Regions from separate parts of the Burkholderia theae genome, predicted to be linked through region 1. Evidence: predicted binding sites of a transcription regulator. Region 1 holds the regulator's gene; each other region holds the start of a gene.

Region 1 (7,192 bases):
TCGAAATCTTCGCCGCCGAGGAACGTGTCGCCGTTGGTCGACAGCACTTCGAACTGCATTTCGCCGTCGACGTCCGCGATCTCGATGATCGACACGTCGAACGTACCGCCGCCGAGGTCATACACGGCGATCTTGCGGTCGCCCTTCTCGACCTTGTCGAGGCCGAACGCGAGCGCAGCTGCCGTCGGCTCGTTGATGATCCGCTTGACTTCGAGGCCCGCGATGCGGCCGGCGTCCTTGGTCGCCTGGCGCTGGCTGTCGTTGAAGTACGCCGGCACCGTGATCACGGCTTCCGTGACCGGCTCGCCGAGGTAGTCTTCGGCCGTCTTCTTCATCTTGCGCAGCACTTCCGCCGAAACCTGCGGCGGCGCGAGCTTTTCGCCGTGCGCTTCGACCCATGCATCGCCGTTGTCGGCTTTGACGATGCTGTACGGCATCAGGCCGATGTCCTTCTGGACTTCCTTCTCTTCGAAGCGGCGGCCGATCAGGCGCTTCACCGCGAACAGCGTGTTCTTCGGGTTGGTCACCGACTGACGCTTGGCCGGCGCGCCGACGAGCACTTCGTTGTCGTCCATGTAGGCGATGATCGACGGCGTGGTGCGCGTGCCTTCCGAGTTCTCGATGACCTTGACCTGGTTGCCTTCCATGATGGCGACGCACGAGTTCGTGGTGCCGAGGTCAATACCGATGATCTTTCCCATTTTTTCCTAATCTCCAGAAATGCTTGATTGCTGCGCGAAACGCCGCGTTTTTGGGCGGTTTCACGCGCCAGAATTCAACTCTGCTCCCGACATGCGTCCGTCCGGCCCGTTTTCAAGACCCGACAAGCGATGCGGATATTAAATTTTTTCAATCGCCGCCGGCCGCCGGATCGCCGGCCGCCACCGCGATCTTCGCGCGCGCCGCCGAAACGGCCGCCTGGAACTGCGCGAGGCCATGCCAGCCCGTCGCACGGCCGAGACGCTTGCCGCGGTGGAAGAAGAACCACGTCGGCACGCCGTGCAGCCCGAAGCGGTGCCCCAGCTGATGGTGTTCGTACACGTTGCAATGGAACCACTTCAGATCCAGCGCGCGGATCGCGTCGGGCCGGGCGAGCATCGCCTTCTTCGCGATCTCGCAGTTGAAGCAGTCGACGCCCCAGAAGAACACCACCGCGAGCGCATCGCCCGCGCCGTCGATACCCGCGTCGAACGTGTCGGCAGCCAGCGGCTGCATGTCGAACACGTCGAACGCGGCCGGATCGACGCCGGCGGCAGCCATCGCGACGGCCTTACTTCGGCTGCGCGACGGTGACGAGCGCCGGGCGCAGCACGCGGTCGGCGATCGTATAGCCCTTTTGCAGCACCGCGACGACGGTGTTCGGTTCCTGCTCGGCCGGCACCATCGAAATCGCCTGGTGCTGGTGCGGATCAAACTTCTCGCCGACCGGGTTGATCGCGACGACGCGGCCCTTCTCGAGCGCGCTCGTCAGCTGGCGCAGCGTCAGCTCGACGCCTTCGCGCACCTTCGCGATGTCGCCGGACGTATCGCTGACGGCCGCTTCCAGGCTGTCCAGCACCGGCAGCAGGTGCTCCGCGAAGCTTTCGATCGCGAACTTGTGCGCCTTCGAGACGTCATCCTGCGCGCGACGGCGCACGTTCTCGGTCTCGGCCTTGGCCCGCAGGAAGCTCTCCTGCAGCTCGGCGACCTTGGCTTGAGCCTCCGCGAGCGCCGCGTCGGCGGCTTCGGCGGCGGGAGTGGCGCCTTGCGCCGCCTGCTTCTCGCTGCCGATGTCTTCGGCCGATTGGGGTGCCGGGTTCTCTTGCGTGTTTTCCATGTCGCTGAAAGTCGATTAGAGGTTGAAGCCAAATCGGTCACCGCCGGACCGTATACCCGGCGGTACCGCACATTGCTGGTGCAAATAAGGGCGAAAACTACAATTTCAAGAGGGTTATTCGCCGGCATTCGCCATTGCCGCGAAACAACCGCGCGTCCTGCCGGTGCATGCGTCGCAGCGTTCGCCGGATCGGGAGAAACGGCCTGTAACAACGCTTACCTGGCAAGTACTAGCTGCGCACAACGCCGCTGCACTACACTCCACTCAAGCGTCGGAAAAGCGTGTTTACCCTAAGCTGACCGTCGCCTTACATCCACCAGGCGCCTTTTCACCCGTCTTCTCGAGGGGAGTACCGTGAAACTGACCTTTGCGATTTCGGTGGTCGCGCTGGTACTCATTGCCGGCACCACCACCATCTGCCTGTCGGGAGCCGTCACCGATCGCACGACCGAATACGGAAGCGCGCGGGCGACGTTCGACCAGATGTTCAGCTCCCACCAGAAAATCTGTCGATGATGCGCCGGTCGCGCTTCGTCGGCCGGCCGTGCAGCTCGGCCGCCGGCTCGCGATACGTGCGACGCCGCTCCAGTTCGGCGAGCCGCGCGGCCCGCCCCGCTTCCGTTTCCTCGTAAAGCGTCTGCGCGACGCTCGCCGGCCCGCGCACATCGCACACGCCGCGCACGGCAATGTGCCAGACGATGCCGTCCATCGCAATCTCGACCTCGTCGCCGACGCGCACCTCCTTCGCCGGCTTGATCGCGGAACCGCCGATCTTCACGTGCCCCTTGTCGACCGCATCGGTCGCGAGCGAGCGCGTCTTGAAGAACCGGGCTGCCCACAGCCATTTGTCGATGCGCAGCTTCGCGCCCGGTTCCGTGGAAATCTTGTAGTTCATGTCAGCCTCCGCCGGGCCGCCCCAAGGAGGCTGACCGCCTCCCCGGCGCGCAGCGAATGAAATGTGCGCGGGTGTCGTTCCATCTCAGTTCACCGTTTCGGGCTGCGCGGCCTTGACGGGCCAGCCCTGCAGATTCTCGGCGACGATCTCGCCGATCGCGCCGAGCCACGCGGGTGCGCCGTTCAGGCACGGAATGCGGTGGAACGCCTTGCCGCCGCCGGCGAGGAACTCGTCGCGCACTTCCATGCCGATCTCCTCGATCGTCTCCAGGCAATCGGCCGTGAAACCGGGACAGAACACGTCGGCCCGCCGCACGCCTGCCTCGCCGAACTCGCGCAGCGTCGGCGCGGTGTACGGCTGCAGCCATTCGGCCTTGCCGAAGCGCGACTGGAAGGTGACGCGGCATTCGGTCGTCGACAGCCCGAGCGCGGCCATCAGCAGCGCGCCTGTTTGCTGGCACTGGTCGTGATACGGGTCGCCGAGGTCGAGCGTGCGCTTCGGCACGCCGTGAAAGCTCAGCACGAGCTTGTCGCCCGCCGCGAAGTCGGGCCGGCCGTGCTGCGCCCAGTACTGGCGCACCTGCTCGGCAAGCGCGTGGATATAGGCCGGATGGTCGGCGTAGTGCCGCACCGTGCGCACCTCCGGCTGGTTGCGCATGCGCGCGAGCGCGTCGAATGCGGCATCGAACGCGGTGGCCGTGGTCGACGCCGAGTATTGCGGATACATCGGCATCAGCAGCACGCGCTCGACGCCCGAGCGCTTGAACTGCGCGAGCGCGTGCGCAATGTTCGGGCTGCCGTAGCGCATCGCGTAGTCGACGAGCACGTGATAGCCGTTCGACACGAGCAGGTGCCGCACGCCGTCGGTCTGGCGCTCGGTGTGCACGCGCAGCGGCGAGCCCTCCGGCATCCAGACGGCCGCGTATTTCTTCGCGGACGCGCGGCTGCGCAGCGGCAGGATCAGCGTACGCAACAACACCTGCCAGACGACCTGCGGAATTTCGACGACCCGCGGATCCGACAGGAATTCGGCCAGATAGCGCCGTACTGCGCGCGGCGTGGGCGCGTCGGGCGTGCCGAGATTGATCAGCAGCACGCCGATGCGGTGGGCGGCCGCGATGCTCGAAGGCGGCTCAAGATCGAAACGCATGGGCAAGAACGTGCTCGGGGCACGGGACCGGACGGCTCTCAATTATAGCGGGCCGCCCCGTACCGTTCGGCCGACTGTCGGCACGCACGGCGCCGCGGCACGATGACGGGGCGGGATCGGGTGTGCTACTGCTGGCTCAACGTCAGCGACAGCAGGCGCGCGGTGATGTCGACGATCGGAATCACGCGGTTGTACGCCATCCGGGTCGGGCCGATCACGCCGAGCGTGCCGACGATCTGCCCGTTCACCTCGTAAGGCGCGGTGACGACGCTCATTTCCTCGATCGGCACGAGCGTCGATTCGCCGCCGATGAAGATCTGCACGCCCTGGGCGTGGCTCGACACGTCGAGCAGTTGCAGGAGGCCCGTCTTTTGGTCGAACACGTCGAACAGCTTGCGCAGCCGCGCCATGTCGGACGACAAGTCCGCCACCTCGAGCAGGTTGCGCTCGCCGGAAATCAGCACGGTGTCCTCGGTGTCGGGCACCTCGGTGCTGGCCGTCACCGCCAGATGCATCAGCGCGGTCATGTCGCCGCGCAACTGGTCGATCTCGTCGCGCAGGCGGCGGCGCACCTCGTCGAACGACAGGCCGGCGAAATGCGCGTTGATGTAGTTGGACGCCTCGGTGAGTTGCGACGGCGAGTAATCGCGCGGCGTCGCGAGCATCCGGTTCTGCACGTCGCCCTCGGGCGTGACGATGATCAGCAGGATGCGCTTGTCCGACAGCCGCATGAACTCGATCTGCTTGAACACGTGGCTGCGGCGCGGCGTCAGCACGACGCCCGCGAACTGCGACAGGTTCGACAGCACGCTCGCCGCGGCGGCGACCACCCGCTGCTGCGGCTCGCCGGCCTGCAGCGTGTTCTGCACCTGCCGCGCGACGGCCTCGGCGTCGATCGGCGTCTCGACCGTCAGCATCGTGTCGACGAACAGCCGGTAGCCGCGCGGCGTCGGCACGCGGCCGGCCGACGTGTGCGGGCTCGACACGAGGCCGAGTTCCTCCAGGTCGGACATCACGTTGCGGATCGTCGCCGGGCTCAGCTCGAGCCCGGAATAACGGGACAACGTGCGCGATCCGACTGGCTGACCGTCGGCGATATACCGTTCGATCAGGGTTTTCAGGAGGGTTCGTGCGCGAGGATCTAGCATGGTGGAAAATTTTAGCGCAACCGCGCGACCGCGGCGAGTGGCGTCGGCCGCCATTGCGCGGGCCGGCCCGATCCGGCCCCGCCGGTGCACAGCCGGTTCTTTTCGTCAACGAGCTATGGTGTAATGCCGGCATGAAAACCGGTAATCAGTTCAATACTGTCGCGCTCGTCGGCCGGAGCAACACGCCCGGCATCGCCGAGCCGCTCGCCACCCTGGCTGCCAGCCTCGCGAAGCTGGGCTTCGAGGTCGTCTTCGAAGGCGATACCGCGCGCGAGTTCGGCATCACCGGTTACCCGGCGCTCACCCCGGCCGAAATCGGGGCGCGTGCGGACGTGGCGGTCGTGCTGGGCGGCGACGGCACGATGCTCGGCATCGGCCGCCAGCTTGCGCCGTACCGGACGCCGCTGATCGGGATCAACCACGGGCGGCTCGGCTTCATCACGGACATCGCGGCCGCCGACATGCATGCGCTCGTCCCCGTGATGCTGTCGGGCAAGTTCGAGCGCGAGGAGCGCTCGCTGCTCGAGGCGCGGATCATGCGCGACGGCGAACCGATCTACCACGCGATCGCATTCAACGACGTCGTCGTCAACCGCAGCGGCTTCTCCGGGATGGTCGAGCTGCGCGCGTCGGTCGACGGCCGGTACATGTACAACCAGCGTTCGGACGGCCTGATCGTCGCCACGCCGACGGGCTCGACCGCTTATGCGCTGTCGTCGGCCGGCCCGATCCTCCATCCGCAGCTGCAGGGCATCGTGCTCGTGCCGATCGCGCCGCACGCGCTGTCGAACCGGCCGATCGTGCTGCCGGACGACACGAAGATCGCGATCCAGATCGTCGGCGGGCGCGACGTCAACGTGAACTTCGACATGCAGTCGTTCACCTCGCTCGAACTGAACGACACGATCGAGGTGCGCCGCTCGAAGCATACGGTGCCGTTCCTGCACCCGATCGGCTACAGCTACTACACGACGCTGCGCAAGAAGCTGCACTGGAACGAACACGCATCGAACGAAGACGACAAGGCGTCCTGACGCCCCTCCGCCCGACACCATGCTCCGCCACCTCTCGATACGCGACTTCGTCATCGTCGCCGCGCTCGATCTCGAATTCGACAGCGGCTTTTCCGTGTTTTCCGGTGAAACCGGCGCCGGGAAATCGATCCTGATCGACGCCCTCGCGCTCGCACTGGGCGAACGCTCCGACGCGAGCGTCGTGCGCACCGGCTGCGGCCGCGCCGACATCACGGCCGAATTCACGCCGCACGACCGCGTCGTGCGCTGGCTCGACGAACACGCGTTCGACGCCGAGGACACCGTGATGCTGCGCCGCGTGATCGACGCGAACGGCCGTTCGCGCGCGTTCATCAACGGCACCAGCGCGACGCTCGCGCAGCTGCGCGAACTCGGCGAGATGCTCGTCGACATCCACGGCCAGCACGCGCACCAGTTGCTGATGCGGCCCGACGCGCAGCGCGAGCTGTTCGATACGCACGCGGGGCTCGTCGCCGATGCCGCGAACGTCGCGCGCGCGTGGCGCGTCTGGCGCGACGCGACGCAGGCGATCGACGCCGCGAAGGCGCACGAGCGCGAGCTGCAGCTCGAACGCGAAAAGCTCGCGTGGCAGCTCGCCGAGCTCGACAAGCTCGCGCCGCAGGCCGGCGAATGGGATGAGGTCAGCAACGAGCACAAGCGCCTGTCGCATTCGGCGAACCTGATCGAAGGCGTACGGGGCGCGCTCAACGCGCTGTCCGAGGCCGACGACGCGATGCTCGCGCAGCTCGGCGCGATCGTGTCGAAGCTGCGCAGCCTCGCCGACTACGACACCACGCTCGGCGACGCGCTCGCGTCGCTCGAACCGGCCGAGATCCAGCTGCAGGAAGCCGTCTACTCGCTGTCGCACTACGCGCAGCGCGTCGATCTCGATCCCGAGCGGCTCGCGCAGGTCGAAACGCGCCTCGATGCGCTGCACTCGACCGCCCGCAAGTTCCGGCTGCCGCCCGACACGCTGCACGAAGAACATGCGGCGCGGCGCGCCCAGCTCGCCGCGCTCGACGCGGCCGCCGATCTCGGCGCGCTCGAGGCGATCCAGGCCAAGGCGCGGGAAGCCTATCTCGCCGACGCGAAGCATCTGTCCAAGGCGCGAGCACAGGCCGCCAGGGCGCTGGGCACGGCCGTCACGACT
Region 2 (7,192 bases), on a different replicon from region 1:
TGAACTGGTACTTGCCGTTCACTTCGAAGTTCTGATACTTGATCGCCGTCACCGTGCCGCCCGCAAGCGGGCCCGTCACCGGCTCGATCGTCTCGTCGCCGAACAGGTAACCGACGTTCGCGGTCGGCCGCGTGACGTTGCTGTTCGTGTACGCGAATCCGACCGTTGCGGGCCCCGCGGTGTAGTTGACGCCCGCCCCGAAGATCCGCAGCCGTGCCGACGCAAAATTCGCGTCGGCGCCGACCGACCCCGAACCGGCGATCGCACCGCCCGACGTCGCGCCGGGGTTGTCCGCGTTCAGGAACGCCGCGCCGACGAGCAGGCCGCCCTGCTCGTACTGCGCGCCGACACTCCATACGCGGTTGTTCGCGAAACCCGTGTCGTTGCTGAAGCTGTAGGTGCCGCCGAACGAGAAACCGGAGAAATCCGGGCTCGCGTACTTGACCGTGTTGTTCACGCGGAACGTGTTGCCGGTGTTGTCGTTGTCGAGCGGGTGCGAGAACGGATAGACGCCCCAGCTCCCGTTCGCGGTCGTCGGCGCGAGATAGTCGACGACCGAATCGTATTGCCGGCCGAGCGTCAGCGTGCCGAAGCGCGTGCTGCCAAGCCCGACGTAGGCCTGACGCCCGAACATGCGGCCGCCCTGCGCGAGCGCGCCGTTGTTCACGTTGAAGCCGCTCTCGATCTGGAACAGCGCGCTGTAGCCGCCGCCCAGGTCCTCGGTACCCTTCAGCCCCCAGCGGCTGCCTTGTGCGAAGCCGCTTGCCATCTGCCACGCGCCATGGCCGCCGACGTTGTTCGTGTAGTCGATGCCGGCATCGACGAGGCCGTAAAGCGTGACACTGCTTTGTGCGAACGCGGGCACTGCGCACAGCGCCGGAATCGCGACAAGAATCGATCTCCAGTTCATCTGTAATCCTTATTTATTTATGGCTGACTGCGCACGTTGCGTGCGCCGCCGCTTACTTGCCGCCGTAGATATCGAAGTCGAAATACTTGCGGTTGATCCGCTGGTACGTGCCGTTCGCGAGAATCGTCGCGAGCGCGTGGTTGAACGCGTCGCGCAGGTCGTTGTCCTGCTTGCGCAAGCCGAGGCCGTCGCCTTGCCCGAAGTATTTCGCGTCGTCGATCGGCGCGCCCGCGAACATGAAGTCCTTGCCCTGAGGTTTCTTCAGGAACCCGTCGCTGGCCGCGATCGATGCCTGGAACGCTGCGTCGAGCCGCCCCGTCACGAGATCGGCGTACACCTGATCCTGGTTCTGGTACGACACGACCTGCACGCCGGCCGGCTGCCAGTTCGCGACCGCGTAGTCGGCCTGCGCGGAACCCTGCTCGACCCCGACGCGTTTGCCCTTCAGCGACTCGGCGCTCGGCAGCAGTGGCGACCCCTTGTGCACGACCAGTCGCGCCGGCGCGTTCGAGATCCGGTTCGTGAACGCGATCTGCTGCATCCGCTTCGGCGTGATCGTCATCGACGACGCGATCACGTCGAACTTGCGCGCGAGCAGCCCCGGAATCATCCCGTCGAAGCTCGACTCGACCCACACGCAGCGCGCGTGCAGTTCCGCGCACAACGCGTTCGTGATGTCGATCCCGAAGCCCGTCAGCGTGCCGTCGGGCAGCTTGTATTCGAGCGGCGGGTAAGTCGGATCGACCGCGAGGCGGATCTCCTTGCCCGTCCAGTCGCCGGCATGCGCCGTCCCTGCCGCCAGCGCCACCGCGAGCGCTACCATCCACTGTTTCATTGCCAGTCTCCTTGTGTAAATCGTGATTCGTGAAATGAAATCGTGCAACCGCATCACGCGAGGTATCGCTCCGCGAGCGCGATCCAGTAGCTCGCGCCGGTCGCAAGGCACGCGTCGTTGAAGTCATAGCCCGGGTGATGCAGCCCGCATCCGGCCGCGCCGTCGCCATTGCCGATCGACAGGTAGCTGCCCGGGCAAGCCTCGAGCATGAATGCGAAGTCCTCGCTCGCCGCGATCGGCCGCAGATGCGGAATCAGTGCCGCATCGCCGCCCCACTCGCGGGCCACGTTGCGCGCAAAGTCCGTTTCCGCCGCATGATTGACGAGCACCGGATAGCCGTATCGATAGTCGATCTCGGCCGTCGCGCCGTAGCTCGCGGCCTGCCCGTGCACGATCGCGCGGATGCGCTGTTCGAGCAGCGCGCGCACGTCCGGCGACAACGCGCGCACGCTGAGTTCGAGTTCCGCATGCGGCGGGATCACGTTCGATGCGGTGCCCGCATGGATCGAGCCGGCCGAGACGATCGCCAGTTCCTGCGGATTCACGTTGCGCGACACCACCGTCTGCAACGCCATCACGATCGACGCACACACCACCACCGGATCGATCGTCGTATGCGGCGCGGCGCCATGCCCGCCGCGCCCGATCACGCGCACGCGCACCTCGTCGGCCGACGCCATCGCCGGGCCGTCGCAGAAACCGAGCACGCCGGCCGGCAGGCCCGGCACGTTATGCATCGCGAACACGGCGTCGCACGGGAACTGCGTGAACAGGCCGTCGTCGATCATCCGCTTCGCGCCGCCGAGCCCTTCTTCGGCCGGCTGGAAAATCACGTTCAGCGTGCCCGCGAAGCGCTCGCGTTCCGTCAGGCAGCGCGCCGCCGCCAACAGCATCGCCGTATGACCGTCGTGGCCGCACGCGTGCATCACGCCGTCGCGCCGGCTCGCATGCGGCAGCCCGGTGGTCTCGCGGATCGGCAGCGCGTCCATGTCCGCGCGCAGCCCGAGCCGCTTCCCGGCGCCGCGCGTCAGCGTGCCGACCACGCCCGTGCCGCCGAGCCCGCGTGTTACCCGATAACCCCACGTTGTCAGGCAATCGGCCACGAGTTCGCTGGTCGCGTGTTCCTCGAAGCCGAGTTCGGGATGCGCGTGCAGCCGGTGGCGCAGCGCAATCATCTCCGCCTCGATGGCCGCCATTTCCGATGGAATGTGTTCGTGGTCCAACCCCGATTCTCCTCGATACGTTCTGCGGTCGATCGCCCGGATGACCGATCGTGGCCGAATCGTATGCAGCGAAAATCCCGGCGAACAGCCGCGGTTTCGTTATGATGACAACCTTTCGTTGTCGGGTATCGCACCATGAGCACGATGAAGCTGCATCAGTTGCAGGCGCTCGTCGCGAGCGCGGAGGCCGGGAGCATTCGCGGCGCGGCGCGCTTGCTCGGGTTGTCGCAGGCGGCCGTCACGCGCGCGCTGCGCGAACTGGAAGCGAGCGAGCGCCTGCCGCTGCTCGTGCGCGCGCCGGAAGGCATCGGCTTCACCGAATACGGCAAGACGCTGCTCACGCACGCGAAACTCGTGCTGAAGCAGCTCGAACACGCGCAAAGCGATCTCGAGCGCATGCGCGGCCGCGTCGAGGGCCGGCTGAGCATCGGCGTAACGCCGTGGCTCACGGTGACGTTCCTCGCGGAAGCCGTGCTGCGGTTTCGCGAGCAAATGCCCGACGTGCGCCTCGAACTCTACGAAGCACTGATGGCCGTCGCGCAGCCGTTGTTGCGCGACGGCAGCATGGACTTCGCGCTCGGCCACGTCCAGCCGGGCGGCACGCAGGAATTCGCGTTCGAGCCGATGCTGCGCTACGACACCTCGGTCATGGTGCGGGCCGGCCATCCGTGCGAACGCGTGCGGTCGATCCACGACCTGCTCGACCGGGACTGGGTGCTGAATTTCGCGGCCGACGGGCAGGCCGCACTCGTCGACTACCTGTTCACGCGCCACGGCGCGCAGATCGACGAGCGACGCATCGTGCGCGCGCAATCGGTCGCGATGCTGCAGACGATGCTCGAGCAGGCCGACATGTGCACGTGGTGCCCGACGATTCTCGCCGCCGTGCCGCCGTTCGGCGACCGGATGCGTGCGTTGCAGTTGAAGGAGACGTTCGAGCCGCGCGACCTCGGCATCGTCACACGCCGCAGCAGCACGCTGAGCGACGCAGCACGCTGCTTCATCGATTGCCTGCTGCACGTGATCCGCCGCCATGCGCGATCGGCGCGCAAGGAGGATCTCGCGCTGTTCAGGACGGTATCGCTGCTGATCTGACGGCGGCCTCGCCCGTCCCCCGTCCATAGCGCATTCGCGCAAATGCATTTCCGAATCCGTTATTGGATCGCGCCGCGGCTCGTTTCTATACTCGTCAGCACTCTCCGATGAAGAGTGCCAGCCAATTTCGACAGAACAGGACAGGACGAAGAGATGAGCCTACGCCCCTTGCACGACCGCGTCATCGTCAAACGACTCGACCAGGAAACCACCACCGCGTCGGGCATCGTGATCCCCGACAGCGCCGCGGAGAAGCCCGACCAGGGTGAAGTGATCGCCGTCGGCCCCGGCCGCAAGGACTCGGACGGCCAGCGCATCGTGCTCGACCTGCAGGTCGGCGAGCGCGTGCTGTTCGGCAAGTACGCGGGTCAGGCCGTCAAGGTGGACGGCAATGAGTTCCTCGTGCTGCGCGAGGAAGACATCGTCGCCGTCGTCAATCAATAACGGAGCGCAATCATGGCAGCCAAGGAAATCATTTTCAGCGACGTCGCACGTTCGAAGCTGACCGAAGGCGTGAACATTCTCGCGAACGCGGTGAAGGTCACGCTCGGGCCGAAGGGCCGTAACGTCGTGCTCGAACGCAGCTTCGGCGCGCCGGTCGTCACGAAGGACGGCGTGTCGGTCGCGAAGGAAATCGAACTCGCGGACAAGCTTCAGAACATCGGCGCGCAACTCGTGAAGGAAGTCGCGTCGCGCACCAGCGACGCAGCCGGCGACGGTACGACCACGGCCACCGTGCTTGCACAGGCGATCGTGCGCGAAGGCCAGAAATACGTCGCGGCCGGGCTCAACCCGCTCGACCTGAAGCGCGGCATCGACAAGGCCGTCGCGGCGGCCGTCGAAGAACTGAAGAAGATCAGCAAGCCGACCACCACGAGCAAGGAAATCGCGCAGGTCGCGACGATCTCCGCGAACGGCGAGGAGTCGATCGGCCAGCGTATCGCCGAAGCGATCGACCGCGTCGGCAAGGAAGGCGTGATCACCGTCGAGGACGGCAAGTCGCTCGCCGACGAGCTGGACGTCGTCGAGGGGCTGCAGTTCGATCGCGGCTACCTGTCGCCGTACTTCATCAACAATCCCGACAAGCAGATCGCCGAGATCGAGAACCCGTACATCCTGCTGCACGACAAGAAGATCTCGAACATCCGCGACCTGCTGCCGGTGCTCGAACAGGTCGCGAAGTCGGGCCGGCCGCTGCTGATCATCGCGGAGGATGTCGAGGGCGAAGCGCTCGCGACGCTCGTCGTGAACAACATCCGCGGGATCCTGAAGACGGTTGCCGTCAAGGCGCCGGGCTTCGGCGACCGCCGCAAGGCGCTGCTCGAAGACATCGCGATCCTCACCGGCGGGCAGGTCATCGCCGAGGAAACCGGGCTGACGCTCGAGAAGGCGACGCTCGCCGAACTCGGCCAGGCGAAGCGCATCGAGGTCGGCAAGGAGAACACGACCGTGATCGACGGCGCCGGCGATGCGAAGAACATCGAGGCGCGCGTGAAGCAGATCCGCGTGCAGATCGAGGAAGCGACGTCCGACTACGACCGTGAAAAACTGCAGGAACGCGTCGCGAAGCTCGCGGGCGGCGTCGCGGTGATCAAGGTCGGCGGTGCGACCGAGATCGAGGTGAAGGAAAAGAAGGATCGCGTCGACGATGCGCTGCACGCGACGCGCGCGGCCGTCGAGGAAGGCATCGTGCCGGGCGGCGGTGTCGCGCTGATCCGCGTGCGGCAGGCGATCCGCGAACTGAGGGGCGTGAACGCCGATCAGGACGCAGGCATCAAGATCGTGCTGCGCGCGCTCGAGGAACCGCTGCGCCAGATCGTCACGAACGCGGGCGAGGAAGCAAGCGTCGTCGTCGCGAAGGTCGCGGAAGGCTCGGGCAACTTCGGGTACAACGCGCAGACCGGCGAGTACGGCGACCTCGTCGAATCGGGCGTGCTCGATCCGACCAAGGTCACGCGCACGGCGCTGCAGAACGCGGCGTCGGTGGCAGGGTTGCTGCTGACGACCGATGCGACCGTGTTCGAAGCGCCGAAGGATGCAGCGCCGGTCGCGGGGCCGGGCGGGCCGGGTGCGGGTGGGCCGGGCTTCGATTTCTGACACAGCGCCGCGCGCCGGTTCGCCGGTATGCGCGCGGTCTTGTGGAAACGTGCAACGCGTGGCGACGGCAGTCGTCACGCGTTTTTTCGTTGGATCATGCGAACCGTCCGTCCGGCTTGGCATGCAAGCGTATCGCGTCGGTCGGGCACACACTTCGTGTGGCGTATCGTTGCATCGATTCATCCTGTGTCATCAGTCGTTTCACAAGTCGATAACGCTGCCGCAACCTTTACGACCTTTTTACTTGCGGCCGCGCGTGCGTTCACTAGAATGTGTTCGCTATCCCTCACCGAGCACGCACCATGCGCATCCGAAGTCCTCGCCCTCCGAGTTGCTTTTCTGCCTGACAGGCAGGACGCCTGCGTCTCCTTTTCCCGAGCCACCGTCCTGCCGACAGGCGGGCGGTGCGCGCCGTAGTTTTTCCCGCGCACGCTTGAACACGACGTCGATGCGCTAATCACGCATCGTGCGCTCAAGCGACTGCGTGCGGTACATCCTTGCAACGACGCGCCATCGATCCGCCTTGCCGGCGATGACCGACCGCATGCCCGCATCCGGCATGCCGAACCGGTCCAATTACTTTGCATACCTGAGTTTATCCACGGAAATTTCCGATACGGGAGTCCGGTCATGTTCGAGATCGACAAGCAATACACGCGCGAATTCATCCACACCGCATGCGGCGGCAGCAAACAGGCGTTCCTGCCGACGAAGAACGGCAAGGTCGTGGCCGCCTGCCTGCGCACGGACCTCAACCCGCACGCACCCGACGTGATCCTCTGCGACGGCAGCGCGTCCGCACGCGCGGCCGGCAGGACGCTCGCCGCACAACGCGACGCGATTCCGGTGTTCATCAAGATGGAAACGGATGCGTTCCGCTTTGTCGGCCAGTACGTCGTCAGCGAATCGCTCACGGCGCCGCTCGACTGCGCGCCTTACGTGCGCAACAGCAGCTTCACGTCCGGGCAGATCTCGCGCGTGCTCAAGCTCAAGCGTTGCTGATACGCATGCACGGCGCATCGCGCGCCCCGT
Region 3 (7,192 bases), 1.2 Mb from region 1:
GCGTGCTCAGGCCGGGGCGCGCTCGCTGGCGGCCGCGAGTTCGTGGTGGTAACGGCCGGTATGCAGCGACGACGGGCCGAGGCGCGCGTACTTGAACATCAGCTTGATCTCGATGACGAACAGCGCGGTGTAGAACAGGATGAAGCCCGCGAGGCTCAGGTACAGGTCGGTCGGCGTCAGGCTCGAGGCCGACAGGTGCGTCGGCAGCACGCCCGCGATCGTCCACGGCTGGCGGCCGAGCTCGGCGACGATCCAGCCGAATTCGATCGCGATCCACGGCAGCGGGATCGCCCACACCGCGTAGCGCAGGAACCAGCGGCGGTTGTCCTGCAGCAGTTCGCGGCGCGCGCAGAACCAGAACGCGGCAACGAACGTCGCGACGAACAGGAAGCCGAGGGCCACCATGATCCGGAACGAGAAGAACACGGGCGCGACCGGCGGGATCGTCTTCTTCGCGGCGGCCTTGATCTGCTCGGGCGTCGCGTCGACCACGTTCGGCGTGAACTGCTTGAGCATCAGCCCGTAGCCGAGATACTGCTTGTGCTGGTCGAACAGCTCGTGCGTCGCGGCGCTGGTGTCGCCTTCCTTGATCTTCTGCAGCGCGCCGTACGCGATCATCCCGCTCTGGATGTGCTCCTCGCTGCGCTTCATCAGGTCCTTGAGGCCGATGACGGGTTCGTCGATCGAGCGCGTTGCGATCAGGCCGAGCGCGTACGGGATCTTGATCGCGTAGTCGGTGCGCTGTTCCTCCTGGTTCGGAATGCCGATCAGCGTGAACGGAGCGGGCGCGGGTGCCGTTTCCCATTCGGATTCGATCGCGGCGAGCTTCATCTTCTGCACTTCGCCAGTCGTATAGCCCGATTCGTCGCCGAGCACGATCACGCAGAGCGTCGCCGCGAGGCCGAAGCCGGCCGCGACCGCGAACGAGCGCAGCGCGAAGTCGACGTCGCGCTTCTTCAGCAGGTACCACGACGACACGCCGAGCACGAACATCGCGGCCGACACATAGCCCGCCGACACCGTGTGCACGAACTTCACCTGCGCGACCGGGTTGAACAGCACGTCGAACAGGCTCGTCATCTCCATGCGCATCGTCTGGTAGTTGAACTCGGCGCCGACCGGGTTGTTCATCCAGCCGTTCGCGACGAGGATCCACAGCGCGGACAGGTTCGAACCCAGCGCGACGAGGAACGTGACGATCAGGTGCTTGACCTTCGACAGGCGGTTCCAGCCGAAGAAGAACAGGCCGACGAACGTCGATTCGAGGAAGAACGCCATCAGGCCTTCGACCGCGAGCGGCACGCCGAAGATGTCGCCGACGTAGTGCGAGTAGTACGACCAGTTCGTGCCGAACTGGAATTCGAGCGTGATGCCGGTCGTCACGCCCATCGCGAAGTTGATCCCGAACAGCTTGCCCCAGAACTGGGTCATGTCCTTGTAGACCTGCTTGCCGGTCATCACGTAGACCGCTTCCATGATGACGAGCAGCCAGGACAGGCCGAGTGTCAGCGGCACGAACAGGAAGTGGTAGAGCGCCGTGATGCCGAACTGCAGACGTGACAGATCGACGACTTCACTACTTATCATGGTGGTCTCCCTCGGTGGGTGCAGGCGCCGGCACCGAAAGCAGCTTCTCGGCGACGGCGGCAGGCGGAAGCGACATGTGCTCGGCCTGCGGATGATTGAAGAATGCGTATTTGAGCGACATCAGGAGGATCAGCTTGACGATCAGCACCAGGGTGATGTCGCGGGCGAGGGTCGGGCCGCGTGCCCACGCGGCGATGCGCGCGCGCCAGCCGATCGTGCCGGCCGGCCGCGGGGGAGGCGGCGCAGGCTCTTTATTGATCGAGATCAAGGCGAATATCCTGAATCGATTTAGGTCGGTTTTGGGGCGACTTTACGTCGGATTTATGACGGCCGTGAAGCTGTTTTAATCCCTTTGCGCCGGACATGCCAATTTTAAAAGGACTGCTTTCCGATGCCGAGTGCTGCGCTGCGGCAGACCGTCGCGAAACGCGGACCGAAACTTGAGGCAGATCAAGGTTATGCGGAAGGGGGCCGCAAACAGCCTAATACCTGATGAATCAGGTCAATTAATCGGCGGAGAAACGAACGGAGAAGCGCGTGAAAAGCACGCGCAAAAGACGGGCGAAAAAAAACCGCTGCCGGTCGGGCAGCGGTTTTCGATGAGGCGCTCTAAATCGTCGGGGATTTATGCGTATTCGGCGAGGGCGGTGCGCATCTTTTTCATCGCACTCGCTTCGATCTGGCGGATACGTTCCGCCGACACGCCGAACTCGGCGGCGAGATCGTGCAGCGTCGAGCCGCCCGAGCCGTCGTCGTCGACGTGCAGCCAGCGCGCCTCGATGATGCGGCGGCTGCGCGCGTCCAGCGCGTCGAGCGCCTGCGCGATGCCGTCCGTCTGCAACGTGTCGCGCTGACGCGCGGCGAGCACGGCGGTCGGCTCGTTATGCGAGTCGGCCAGGTAGGCGATCGGCGCGTACGACTCCTCGCCGTCTTCCACCTGCCCTTCGAGCGCGATGTCGCCGCCCGACAGGCGCGTTTCCATCTCGGACACGTCTTCGCGCTTGACGTTGAGCTCCTGCGCGAGGCCGTCGATTTCCTCGGGCGTCATCGCCTGCATGCTCTTCTTGTGGCTGCGCAGGTTGAAGAACAGCTTGCGCTGCGCCTTCGTCGTCGCGACCTTCACCATGCGCCAGTTGCGCAGGATGTACTCGTGGATTTCGGCCTTGATCCAGTGGATCGCGTACGACACGAGACGCACGTTCTGGGCCGGATCGAAGCGCTTCACGGCCTTCATCAGGCCGATGTTGCCTTCCTGGATCAGGTCGCCGTGCGGCAGGCCGTAGCCGAGATAGTTGCGCGCGATCGACACGACGAGCCGCAGGTGCGACAGCACGAGGCGGCGCGCCGAATCGAGGTTGTTGTTTTCGCGGAATTCGGTCGCGTACTGGCGTTCCTCTTCCGGCGTCAGCAGCGGAATGCGATTGACGGCCTGGATATACGCGTCGATGTTGCCCAGCTGGCCCGGCAACATCGATTGAGCTGCGAGCGCCAGCGAGCCTGCCGATTCGGCCTTGGCCGGCGTCGGGCTCAGGGTGTTCGGAAGGGTCAGGGCGTTGCTCACTAAAAAACTCCTTTGGAATCAGGGACAAACCCCGGGTCTCGGATGAAAGACCGGAGCCAATCTTAGCACTCCCGTAATCCGAGTGCTAATTCCTTAGAGCGGGCGTGGGCATCGGAGTTCCCAGTTTTCTATCGAAGTAGTCGAGTCGATAGTCTAATCTGCGACCAAAGCGGCGGATCGAAGTTCCGTAAACCGTTGTTTCTGATAGGAATCAGTAGACGATTTCGATTTTTGTCGTTTTGGAAGGAAGCCATTTCGCTTCGCGATGCCGATCCGAAAAGTCCTTTACCATACCATTCAGTTCGCTCGGGCCAGGCCGGTGCGGCCGGCTCCATTCAACCCAAAAAGTTGGAGTGTCAGATGAACAATAAGAAGAATCGCCGGCCCCGCAGCCGGCTTGCGCTGCACGCGATGCTGGCGGCGTCACTTCTGGGCGGATCGGGCGCGGCATTTGCGGATCGATGGGGGATCCAGGCGGGCGGCGGGTTTTCGGATCGTCACGGGATCGACAAGGCCGATCTCGGCGTGGTGTGGGATCCGGGCTGGAACTGGTGGGAAATCGGCGGCTGGCACTTCACGTTCGTGATGGAAGGCCACGTCGGCTACTGGCACACGGGCGGCAACGTTCACAGCGGCCTCGGCGAATTCGGCGCGACGCCGATGTTCCGCTTCATCAAGAGCGCGGGCCAGGTGCGCCCGTTCGTCGAGGCCGGCGCCGGCATCCGCTTCCTGACTTCGCCGACGATCTCCACCCATCTTTCGCTGGGGACCTCGTTCCAGTTCGTGGACGTCGTCGGTGTCGGCGCGCAGTTCGGGGAACGGCAACAATATCAGGTCGGTTACCGTTTTCAACATGTGTCTAACGCGGGTATCAAAGAGCCGAATCCTGGTATAAATTTCCACCAGTTCTACGTGCAGTACAACTTCTGATCCGCATGCCCGCGCACGGCGTGCGCGTTGCCGAGGAGTCAGGCGATGGCGAAGGTGGTCGATGCGATCCGCGCGCTCGAGCGCGATCGGTTCCGGGCGATGGTGGACGGGGACGGCGAGGCGCTCGACGCGCTGTTGTCGGACAAGGTGTTCTTTGTTCACACCAACGGCAAACGTGAAACCAAGCAGCAGTTCATCGACGCCATCGTCGCAGGCCGCCGTCGCTATCGTCAGATCGAAATCCAGTCGCAGGACGTGTTGCCCGTTGGCGACGAAACCTGCGTCGTCACCGGGCGCGCGTTGATCGAGATGGAAACGAACAACGGCGGCCTGGTCTTCCCGATTGCCTATACGTCCGTCCACACCCACGAGCAGGGCCGCTGGAGCCTGCTCGCCTGGCAGGCGACGCGGTGCGCGACCGAGACATGAGCGCACGTGGCGCTCTTTTTCATGTCCCGACCGAAGCGGCCTTCTGGGCCGCTTTTTGTTGCCTCGTGCGACGCGGATCGCGCGGCGCACGGGCGGTCACGCCCCGCTCGCTGACGTTTGAACCCTGAATCGAAGCCCGACGGTCAGGCCGCCGCGCGGCGGTCCGTGCAATGCCATGCCGAGCGGTTGATCGCGCTGACGACCGCGTCGAGCGCGGCGCTCGCCGCATCCGCATGCAGGCCGACGCCGTGCCGCTGCGGTGCATCGCCGACCCGGCAGCCGACCGACACCGCGAACCGGCCGTCCGTCGTGCGCGCGTGTTCGCACGACGCGACGTCGATCGACGCGCCGGCGGCCGCCGCAAATGCCGCGGCCAAACGTCGCACGGCGTCCTCCGGCGTCGCGTCGGCCGCCGGCGCCGTCGCGATCTCGCGGTTCCGCCAGCGCGCGTTGCTGCCGTGGCGTGCAGCCGGGCCGTCGGTCTCGAAGAATTCGCGGGCGAACAGCGCGCAGATCGCGTCGCCCGTCACTTCCTCGCCGGACGCGTCGGCGAGCGTCTGCACCGCGTGGCTGAATTCGATCTGCACGCGGCGCGTCGGCGTGAAGCCCATTCCGCGTTCGAGCAGGAACGTCGCGCCGCCCTTGCCGGACTGGCTGTTCACGCGGATCACCGCGTCATAGCTGCGGCCAAGGTCGGCCGGGTCGATCGGCAGGTACGGCACTTCCCAGACCGCGTCGGGGCGCTGCTGCGCGAAGCCCTTGCGGATCGCGTCCTGGTGCGAGCCGGAGAACGCGGTGAACACGAGGTCGCCCGCGTACGGATGGCGCGGATGCACGGGAATCTGGTTGCAGCGTTCGACGACGCGGCGCACCGCGTCGATGTCGGAGAAATCGAGGCCTGGGTCGATGCCCTGCGTGTAGAGGTTCAGCGCGAGCGTGACGAGATCGACGTTGCCCGTGCGCTCGCCGTTGCCGAACAGGCAGCCTTCGATGCGGTCGGCGCCCGCGAGCAGCGCGAGTTCGGCCGCCGCGACCGCGGTGCCGCGATCGTTGTGCGGATGCACGGACAGCACGATGCTGTCGCGATACGCGAGGTTGCGGTCCATCCATTCGATCTGGTCGGCGAACACATTCGGGCTCGCGGCTTCGACGGTCGCCGGCAGGTTCACGATCATCTTGTGGTCGCGGGTCGGCCGCCAGGTCTGCGCAACGGCATCGCAGATCTCGCGCGCGAACGTCAGCTCGGTCATGCTGAAGGTTTCCGGCGAGTACTGGAAGGTCCAGTGCGTGTCGGGGCGCGCGGCGGCGTGCGCCTTGATGCTGCGCGTGCCGTCGACCGCGAGCGCCTTCACGTCGTGCTTCGACATCCCGAACACGATGCGGCGGAACGACGGGCAGATCGCGTTGTACAGGTGCACGATCGCGCGCGGCACGCCGTCGAGCGCGTCGAACGTGCGTGCGATCAGGTCTTCGCGCGACTGCACGAGCACCTCGATCGTCACGTCGTCCGGAATCCGCTTGTCGTCGATCAGCTTGCGGACGAAATCGAAGTCGGTTTGCGACGCAGACGGAAAACCGACTTCGATCTCCTTGAAACCGATCGCGACCAGCATCTCGAAGAACTCGAGCTTCTGCTCGATGCTCATCGGCTCGATCAGCGACTGGTTGCCGTCGCGCAGGTCGGTGCTCATCCAGACGGGCGCGCGTTCGATGGTGCGGGCCGGCCAGCGGCGGCCATTGAGGCGGACGGGTTCGAACGGGCGGTATTTGTCTTGCGGATTGCGCTGCATCTTCGGGACCTCGGGTCTCAAGTCGCGAGCGAAGACGGGCGGCATGGGCGACGGTTGGCGCTGCCTCGCACCGCGGCACACGATGGCGCTGCGGATGCGGATGATCTTCGCGAATCGACCGACGGATAGACGGACGAATGCTGACGACTTCGGGTTGTAAAAACTGCGAGAGGGGTACTGCGAGGAACTGCTGGGAGGGACCGTGCGGACAGCACACGGCGCTACGACAGCCTTAGGCTAGTCGTAGCGATAGCGGCCGCGCTAGGCGGCCGGAGGTAATTCGGAGGGTGTTCGGAAAGGAACGCATTACGGCAACTCTATGCCAGATTGCGGGCGCGTGTCAAATGGCCGGGGCGCGGGGGCGGGTCGACGCCGCGCCGTCAGCGTGCGATGCGGGCGATCTGCACGATCGTTGCGACCTGTCGCGCGACCGTGTCGGGCACCGGCATCTCGCCGCGCAACACGGCGTCCGTCCACGCGGCCGTCGTCGTCGCATCGCGCGATTCGGGCAGTGCGACGGGCGGCGCATCGGCCGACGATCGTTCGGCTTCGATCAGCGTGTCGCACACGCCGTCGTGCAGCCAGTCGACCTGCACCTGGCGTCGCGTGTCGGCGACGGCCTCGCCTTCGGTGCCGCGCGCGAGCAGCGCGCCGCCGAGCGCGGCGTCCGGATGGTCGCGGAACAGTTGCGCGAGGCTGTCACGGTACGGCGGATGCGTGTAGTTGACGAGCCGCAGGCCGGCCGGCGCGAACGGCTGCAGGATCTTCACGAGCGTGTGCGTCGAGTTGCGCACGCCGAGCACGCTGCGCATCGACAGCAGGTGCGCGATGCGCGGCGCCAGCGCTTCGATCGGTGCAAACGCGACGCGGCGCTCGGCGAGCGTGTCCTCGATCG
Region 4 (7,192 bases), 160 kb from region 1:
ATGACGACGAATACGACGAACGCTGCCGGCGTCGCGGCCGACATGAACGGTACCGGCTCCGACAAGCCGACCGTCACAGCGGGCTCGAACTCGGTGGCGATCGGTGCGAATTCGACGGACGGCGGCCGCTCGAACGTGGTGTCGGTCGGCAGCGATACGCAGCAGCGCCAGATCATCAACGTGGCGCCCGGTACGCAGGGCACCGACGCGGTCAACGTGAACCAGCTCAATGCGGTGCAGTCGACGCTGTCGACGGCGCTGTCAGGCCAGCAGGCGCAGATCAACTCGCTGGGTTCGCAATTGCAGCAGACCGACCAGATGGCGAAGCAGGGTATCGCGGCCGTTGGCGCGATGGCGTCGATCCCGCAGCTCGATCGCGACGCCAACTTCGGCATGGGCGTCGGTACGTCAACCTTCCTCGGCCAGAAGGCGATGGCGGTCAACATGCAGGCACGTATCACCGACAACCTGAAGGCGTCGATCAACGGCGGTTTCAGCGGTGGCCAGCGGGTGATCGGTGCCGGCATGCTGTATCAGTGGAAGTAGTCGCGTGTTCATGCACTGACTGACGGAAAGCCCGGGCAGCGGCAAGCCCGGGCGACCCTAAGGCTGTGTCAGCAGGCACTGGAAAATCTGATGTGCGTGCATTGGAGATCGCTTTGGACAGTACGACAGTGCATCGCAATTATGATGATCTTGTCGACGACGCGGAACTTGGGCTGACCCGGAAAGAATTCTTTTTCGTGTATCAGCCAAAGCTCCGCCTTGAGGCCGGATTGCTGTCCGGGTTCGAGTCGTTGATACGCTGGCATCATCCGGAACATGGTGTGTTGATGCCATCGGCATTCATTGATCTTGTCGAAGATTCCTATCTGACGAGCCAGTTCACCGATTACGTCATGACGGAATCCGCGCGGGTGCTCGCCAGTTGGGCTGCTCTCGGATATGGTGGCTTGTCGCTGTCTGTCAATTTGCCTGCCCGTGAAATTACGCGGCCGGGAGCGGAAAAAAGACTGTCCTCGATTCTCGATTCCCATGCGGTTCGTGCCGGGAATCTTCAAATCGAACTCACGGAATCCATCGACCCGGGCCCAATCGAGACGCTCGCAACTGCCATCGCTTCGATCCGGAACATGGGGGTGAGTGTTGCGATCGATGACTTCGGTTCAGGGTGTTGGTCGCTGACCAAATTGCATCGCCTGGCAGTCGATACGCTCAAGCTGGATCGATCCTTCATGTGCGATATCCATGAAAATATCGAATCGCGGGCCATGGTGGAAACGCTCGTCGAGCTCGGGCGCCGCTTGAAGAAGCGTGTTGTGATCGAAGGCGTCGAAACCGAGGCTCAGTTCGAGTGGCTGAGCGAAATGACGCAAATTGATTGCCAAGGATATTACATATCCGAGCCCGTCCGGGAGGAGCAGGTCGACGGGTTGATTGAACGGCGCGGAATTCTGTGTTGAATGACGAGTGGTTGTCGACGTCTTGCTCGGTGCGGCTGTTCGACGTCGACGGTAATTCCACCATGTCTGTTCGAGATCGACGGTGTTTCGCCGACATCGCCATGTGCGCGATTGAGCCTGCGCGGTATATCTCCGACTGGGGCGCCCTCAGTTCGTCGAGAGCATGTCAGACTGCAATGCGTGAATGATTGGGTTCGAAGTCGAGGGTAAAGCAGTCCCGCGTAAACGCTTCGATATAGTCCAGCATCATATCCGACGCGAGCTCGGCTTCCTGTTCGTTACCGTCAGCTATTGCACGCGCGACTCTCGTGTGCTGCAGGCTTGCTGACGGCAGATCATTCAACCGTTTGTGATACATAAAGTAAAAACGTCGGGACAACGCATACAACGGTGCAATCGCCTCGGAAGCGAACCGATTTCGTGAGCACTGTGCGATCAGTTGATTGGCGGTGTACACGCTTCTCAAGTAGGCAACGATGTCTTGTGATTCGCCTGCCGCTTCGAGTTTGTCCGCGATTTTACGGAGCGCCTCGCGCTCCTCGGGGGATGCGCGCCGTGCAGCGCGCCGTGCGATAAGGCGCTCGAGTTCGCGGCGTGTTTCGAGCACGAGCAACTGATCATGAATGTTCGGGACCGTGATCATGATGCCGTGACGCGGCACGATCTGAAGCAGATGCGAAGCAGCCAGTCGTTGTGCGGCCTCGCGAACAGGCGTTCTCCCCGTATTGAGTTTCTCCGCGAGGGATGCCTCCGACCAGACACTGCCGGGCGCAAGCTCGAGCGTCACGATCAGTTCTTCAAGTTTCTGATGAGCCTGTTCGGCAAGGGTGCTACCCGTCAGTCCGTTCATGGGTCCGGTGATCCAGCAAAAAAATATTACTAACATATTAGCGTGGTCACCCCCCGTTTTCAACTCGCTGCTAAAGGGGTCAATGTTGGCGAACGGGTTTACCCGCTTTGACCTTTGGCACGCGTCTCGATATCCTACTGATATGTCAGTAACATCTGAGTGACATACTTGTTGGACGAATTGGGCGAAGACAATGCGGCGTCGTGCCGGACGCCGATGGATCTGCCCAATTCGCCGATCGCTACCGAGGTCGACATGAGCGTCCCTGATATCGGTGCCAGAGTGCCTGGCGTTCTCGTGATGATTGGCTGGCCCGGTGAGTGCGGCTTCATCGGAATCGCATTCGACATTCGCGAACGGGTGTTCACCTGCGTGATTGCAGCCGCAGGGCTCCGGGTGAATGGTCGGCAAGCAAAGTCGGCGTCACGCGCGAAATGGGGGCGAAAAGACCCGCTATCTGCCCATGGAGAACTTCGATGGGTGCAGCAAGACTTCCACGCTCGTCGCCGAGCACGTACTGTTTGAAATAAAGGGCGCCGAATTTACTTTTATCGATATGGGAATGCACGAAAAAATGTGCAGGTGTCCGCTCGGGTTGTGTTGTATCGGATCGAATGGGTCCGTTATGAGTTGATTTGAAGTTGAAGTTGAAGTTTGAGTGAGGAAGATTTCAATCGCTCGGTAGTGGTTAAAAATATTAAATTTGTGTTTGCATGTTCGGGCGATCGATTGGAGTGGTCTGAAAATTAATCGTGTCGATGAAGGCTGGGGGTGTTATGAGTATCCTGTTAGTGGAAGGAGATCCGGGTCAGGCGTCAGCATTTGAAAAGGCGCTGCGAGGGTCAAACCGGGAAATTTCGGTGGCATGCGATAGTGCGCGAGCCGTTCAGTTTCTGAGAAAGAAAGCCGTGGAGCTCGTGGTGCTTGACTGGAGAATCCCGGACGCCAGCGGTCTGAATTTGTTGCACTGGATTCGAGCCAATCTTGGAGACGCGCCCGTCGTTTTATTTCTGGCGGCGAGAACGCTGGAGGCGGATATCGCCGCTGCGCTGGATGCCGGAGCCGACGAGTACATTGGCAAGCCCTTTCGTGAGATCGAGTTGATGGCTCGAATCAATGCGCTGCTGCGTCGAAGCGGTCGAAATAAAAAAGCCGATAATAGAGTGGAGGTTGGGGCGTATGTCGTGAATCCGCTTATGCGCACGATTACCCTGCACGGCAAAAACATCGATTTGACCGCGAAGGAATTTTCCTTGGCGAGTTGCCTGTTCAATAATCTTGGAAACGTAGTCTCCCGGGATTCCTTGTCGACGTTGGCATGGGGGCGGGCACTGGATGGCACGTCGCGAAGCCTTGACACGCACATCTATCGACTTCGTCAGAAATTGGCGCTTCGTCCGGAAAACGGCTTTCAATTGAGCGCTGTGTATACGCACGGCTATCGGCTCGATATGGTCGACGATTTGTCGATGGCGGAGAATTTCATGGTCCCTGGTCAGGTCGCGCGGGGAGGAATGACTGAGGGCGCCGCTTCCGTGCGCTGCTTTAAAAATGCCGCGTGATTCGTCCGGTGAATGAGGGGTGTGCAGTGAAAGTGATCCGCGGGGTTCCTCGTGATGATTTGGCGAGCGAGATCCCCGCGACCTGACCCTGCGACAAGACGAATGCGATGGGTGACCGGTCGACGAACAGATCGTCCGGATCTCGCACGGCAGTGCATGTTGACCATTCCGCCAACAGGCGGCTTCGGGGCCGGTTGCTTTCTCACAGGCAACCGGCCGACCTCGCTCGGGAGATGACATTCGTCCTTCCGGCCGATGCATGGTCGATCAGGCAGTTCACGACTGCCCGTCAAGCGTCGACTGCGACGCGGTGAAGCGACAAACTGCTCCGATCCTGAGAGGAGGGCGTCGTGACGCGCTGCCTGCGCGTTGATCGCGAATATACGTTTGCACCCTATTTGTTTCGACAGTGCTCGCTCGGGATGTACGGGAATCCCCGAGGTGTCGCAACCGCTGCTGCATGGCCATGGAGATGAACCGAACAGGCGACTCCTGCTATCCTCGCGGATACCGCCGCCGTCGCTCATGGTTTTTGCTAGGCTATTGTTTTTGCTCGATATATTTCCGTTGATCCGGCCTCTTCCACGTCGCCTCACGCCCAATCTCACGCGAACGAAGCTCGGCGCCGAGCGCCCCCCGCCTGCCCGGAAAAATCCTCCGGGTCCCCTTCTTGAATTTGTCAAAACCCGTCCATATAATTAGCACTCGCTGCACGAGAGTGCTAACAATTCTCTGCCGGGCGATTTGCCGGGCAGATTCCCTAAGCGTTCTTCAATCTCAGTCAAGAGAGGAGTGAATATGAACCTTCGTCCTTTGCACGATCGCGTGATCGTCAAGCGCCTGGATCAGGAAACCAAGACCGCCTCGGGCATCGTGATCCCCGAAGCCGCTGCTGAAAAGCCGGATCAAGGCGAGATCCTCGCGGTCGGCCCGGGCAAGCGTGACGACAAGGGTGCACAGATCGCGCTCGACGTGAAGGTCGGCGATCGCGTCCTGTTCGGCAAGTACGCAGGCCAGACCGTGAAGGTCGACGGCCAGGAACTGCTGGTCATGCGCGAAGAAGACATCATGGCCGTGGTCAACGCTAACTAAGCGTCCTCCGACGGTACATATTCCCAAGAATTCAAGGAGTTAGAAGATGGCAGCTAAAGACGTCGTATTCGGCGATTCCGCCCGTTCGAAGATGGTCGAAGGCGTGAACATTCTCGCCAACGCAGTCAAGGTCACGCTGGGTCCGAAGGGCCGCAACGTGGTGCTCGAGCGCAGCTTCGGCGGCCCGACGGTCACCAAGGACGGTGTGTCGGTCGCGAAGGAAATCGAGCTGAAGGACAAGCTCCAGAACATGGGCGCGCAAATGGTCAAGGAAGTCGCTTCCAAGACCAGCGACAACGCAGGCGACGGCACGACGACGGCAACCGTCCTCGCGCAATCGATCGTTCGCGAAGGCATGAAGTACGTCGCATCGGGCATGAACCCGATGGACCTGAAGCGCGGCATCGACAAGGCAGTCGCAGCGGCTGTCGAAGAGCTGAAGAAGATCAGCAAGCCGTGCACGACGAACAAGGAAATCGCGCAGGTCGGCTCGATCTCGGCGAACAGCGATTCGTCGATCGGCGATCGCATCGCTGAAGCGATGGACAAGGTCGGCAAGGAAGGCGTGATCACCGTCGAAGACGGCAAGTCGCTGGCCGACGAACTCGACGTCGTCGAAGGCATGCAATTCGACCGCGGCTACCTGTCGCCGTACTTCATCAACAACCCGGACAAGCAAGTCGCCGTCCTCGACAACCCGTTCGTGCTGCTGCACGACAAGAAGGTGTCGAACATCCGTGATCTGCTGCCGGTACTCGAGCAAGTCGCGAAGGCTGGCCGTCCGCTGCTGATCATCGCTGAAGACGTCGAAGGCGAAGCGCTCGCAACGCTGGTCGTCAACAACATCCGCGGCATCCTGAAGACCGTTGCGGTCAAGGCACCGGGCTTCGGCGATCGTCGCAAGGCGATGCTGGAAGACATCGCGATCCTGACCGGCGGTCAAGTCGTCGCGGAAGAAACCGGCCTGACGCTCGAGAAGGCAACGCTGGCAGAACTGGGCCAGGCGAAGCGTATCGAAGTGGGCAAGGAAAACACGACGATCATCGACGGCGCAGGCGAAGCCGTGAACATCGAAGCACGCGTGAAGCAAGTGCGCGCGCAAATCGAAGAAGCGACGTCGGACTACGACCGTGAAAAGCTGCAAGAGCGCGTGGCCAAGCTGGCCGGCGGCGTGGCAGTGATCAAGGTCGGTGCTGCGACCGAAGTCGAAATGAAGGAAAAGAAGGCACGTGTCGAAGACGCACTGCACGCAACGCGCGCAGCTGTGGAAGAAGGCATCGTGGCAGGCGGCGGCGTTGCGCTGATCCGCGCTCGCACCGCGATCGCAGGCCTGACCGGCCTGAACGCCGACCAGAACGCCGGCATCAAGATCGTGCTGCGCGCCATGGAAGAGCCGCTGCGCCAGATCGTCACGAACGGCGGCGAAGAAGCCAGCGTCGTGGTGGCGGCAGTTGCTGCAGGCAATGGCAACTACGGCTACAACGCAGCGACGGGCGAGTACGTCGACATGGTCGAAGCCGGCGTCGTCGACCCGACCAAGGTCACGCGTACCGCACTGCAGAACGCAGCTTCGGTTGCAGGCCTGCTGCTGACGACGGACGCAGCTGTTGCAGAATTGCCGAAGGAAGATGCACCGATGGCTGGCGGCATGCCGGGCGGCATGGGCGGCATGGGCATGGACATGTAATCGACTTCGGTCGATGGTGTCCGGAGCGCGCAGCGATGCGCGTTCCAGCCAAAAGAAAAGACCCGCAGCGATGCGGGTCTTTTTTTATTTGCGCACGGGATTCGCTGCACGCGCGGGCCGGCGTTCAGGCCCGCCGCGCGCGCTTCAATGCCGGTGCGACGTCCTCGGCACCGGGTCGACCTTCGTGGCCGGCGGCGTGTCCGAGTCTTCGTTGCTGCGCGCCCAGAAGAACCGGTCGGGCATATGCGCACCCATGCCGGGCCGGAACGCGTCGCGCACGGCCTGGTACAGGTACTCCTGCGCCTCGCGGACCGCTTCGGGCGGCTCCTGGCCGTTCGCGAGCAGCGCCGCGATCGCAGCGCCGAGCGTGTCGGTGATGCCCATCAGCCGGTGCGGCGAGCGATCCCACATGTCCTCGCGGAGCTGGCCTTCCTCGCCGTACAGCGTGTTGACGAGCCGGTGCGAGCCCATTTCGGACGACAGGATGTACTCGCAACCCTGCGACAGCAGGTGCGACACGGCCGCGTCGAGATTCGGC

The links. The regulator HrcA, encoded in region 1, represses chaperone genes, less so after heat shock. The targets are predictions, from matches to a motif close to TTAGCACTCNNNNNNNNNGAGTGCTAA.
Region 2: a site for HrcA is predicted at 4,158-4,184, ahead of groES (co-chaperone GroES). Genes of this name have one in related genera too.
Region 3: a site for HrcA is predicted at 3,211-3,237, ahead of rpoH (RNA polymerase sigma factor RpoH). Genes of this name have one in related genera too.
Region 4: a site for HrcA is predicted at 4,574-4,600, ahead of groES (co-chaperone GroES). Genes of this name have one in related genera too.

Annotation. Positions count from the first base shown of each region.
Region 1 is NZ_CP183461.1:783,098-790,289, reverse strand. Features, by position in the region: gene dnaK (molecular chaperone DnaK) at 1-701, opposite strand, end outside; gene ACN22W_RS03720 (thioredoxin family protein) at 850-1,260, opposite strand; gene grpE (nucleotide exchange factor GrpE) at 1,271-1,816, opposite strand; gene ACN22W_RS03710 (hypothetical protein) at 2,171-2,332, shown strand; gene ACN22W_RS03705 (RNA-binding S4 domain-containing protein) at 2,304-2,711, opposite strand; gene hemH (ferrochelatase) at 2,796-3,860, opposite strand; gene hrcA (heat-inducible transcriptional repressor HrcA) at 3,986-5,008, opposite strand; gene ACN22W_RS03690 (NAD kinase) at 5,140-6,042, shown strand; gene recN (DNA repair protein RecN) at 6,062-7,192, shown strand, end outside.
Region 2 is NZ_CP183462.1:2,245,027-2,252,218, forward strand. Features, by position in the region: gene ACN22W_RS27555 (porin) at 1-910, opposite strand, end outside; gene ACN22W_RS27560 (ABC transporter substrate-binding protein) at 963-1,745, opposite strand; gene ACN22W_RS27565 (M20 aminoacylase family protein) at 1,799-2,920, opposite strand; gene ACN22W_RS27570 (LysR substrate-binding domain-containing protein) at 3,104-4,063, shown strand; gene groES (co-chaperone GroES) at 4,217-4,507, shown strand; gene groL (chaperonin GroEL) at 4,520-6,160, shown strand; gene ACN22W_RS27585 (DUF6697 family protein) at 6,791-7,162, shown strand.
Region 3 is NZ_CP183461.1:3,314,059-3,321,250, reverse strand. Features, by position in the region: gene ACN22W_RS15670 (cytochrome ubiquinol oxidase subunit I) at 7-1,587, opposite strand; gene cydP (cytochrome oxidase putative small subunit CydP) at 1,577-1,855, opposite strand; gene rpoH (RNA polymerase sigma factor RpoH) at 2,213-3,148, opposite strand; gene ACN22W_RS15655 (acyloxyacyl hydrolase) at 3,509-4,078, shown strand; gene ACN22W_RS15650 (nuclear transport factor 2 family protein) at 4,124-4,507, shown strand; gene leuA (2-isopropylmalate synthase) at 4,651-6,297, opposite strand; gene ybiB (DNA-binding protein YbiB) at 6,678-7,192, opposite strand, start outside.
Region 4 is NZ_CP183461.1:938,548-945,739, forward strand. Features, by position in the region: gene ACN22W_RS04345 (ESPR-type extended signal peptide-containing protein) at 1-546, shown strand, start outside; gene ACN22W_RS04350 (EAL domain-containing protein) at 639-1,463, shown strand; gene ACN22W_RS04355 (GntR family transcriptional regulator) at 1,630-2,313, opposite strand; gene ACN22W_RS04360 (hypothetical protein) at 2,482-2,838, shown strand; gene ACN22W_RS04365 (response regulator transcription factor) at 3,072-3,875, shown strand; gene groES (co-chaperone GroES) at 4,674-4,967, shown strand; gene groL (chaperonin GroEL) at 5,014-6,654, shown strand; gene ACN22W_RS04380 (hydroxymethylpyrimidine/phosphomethylpyrimidine kinase) at 6,799-7,192, opposite strand, start outside.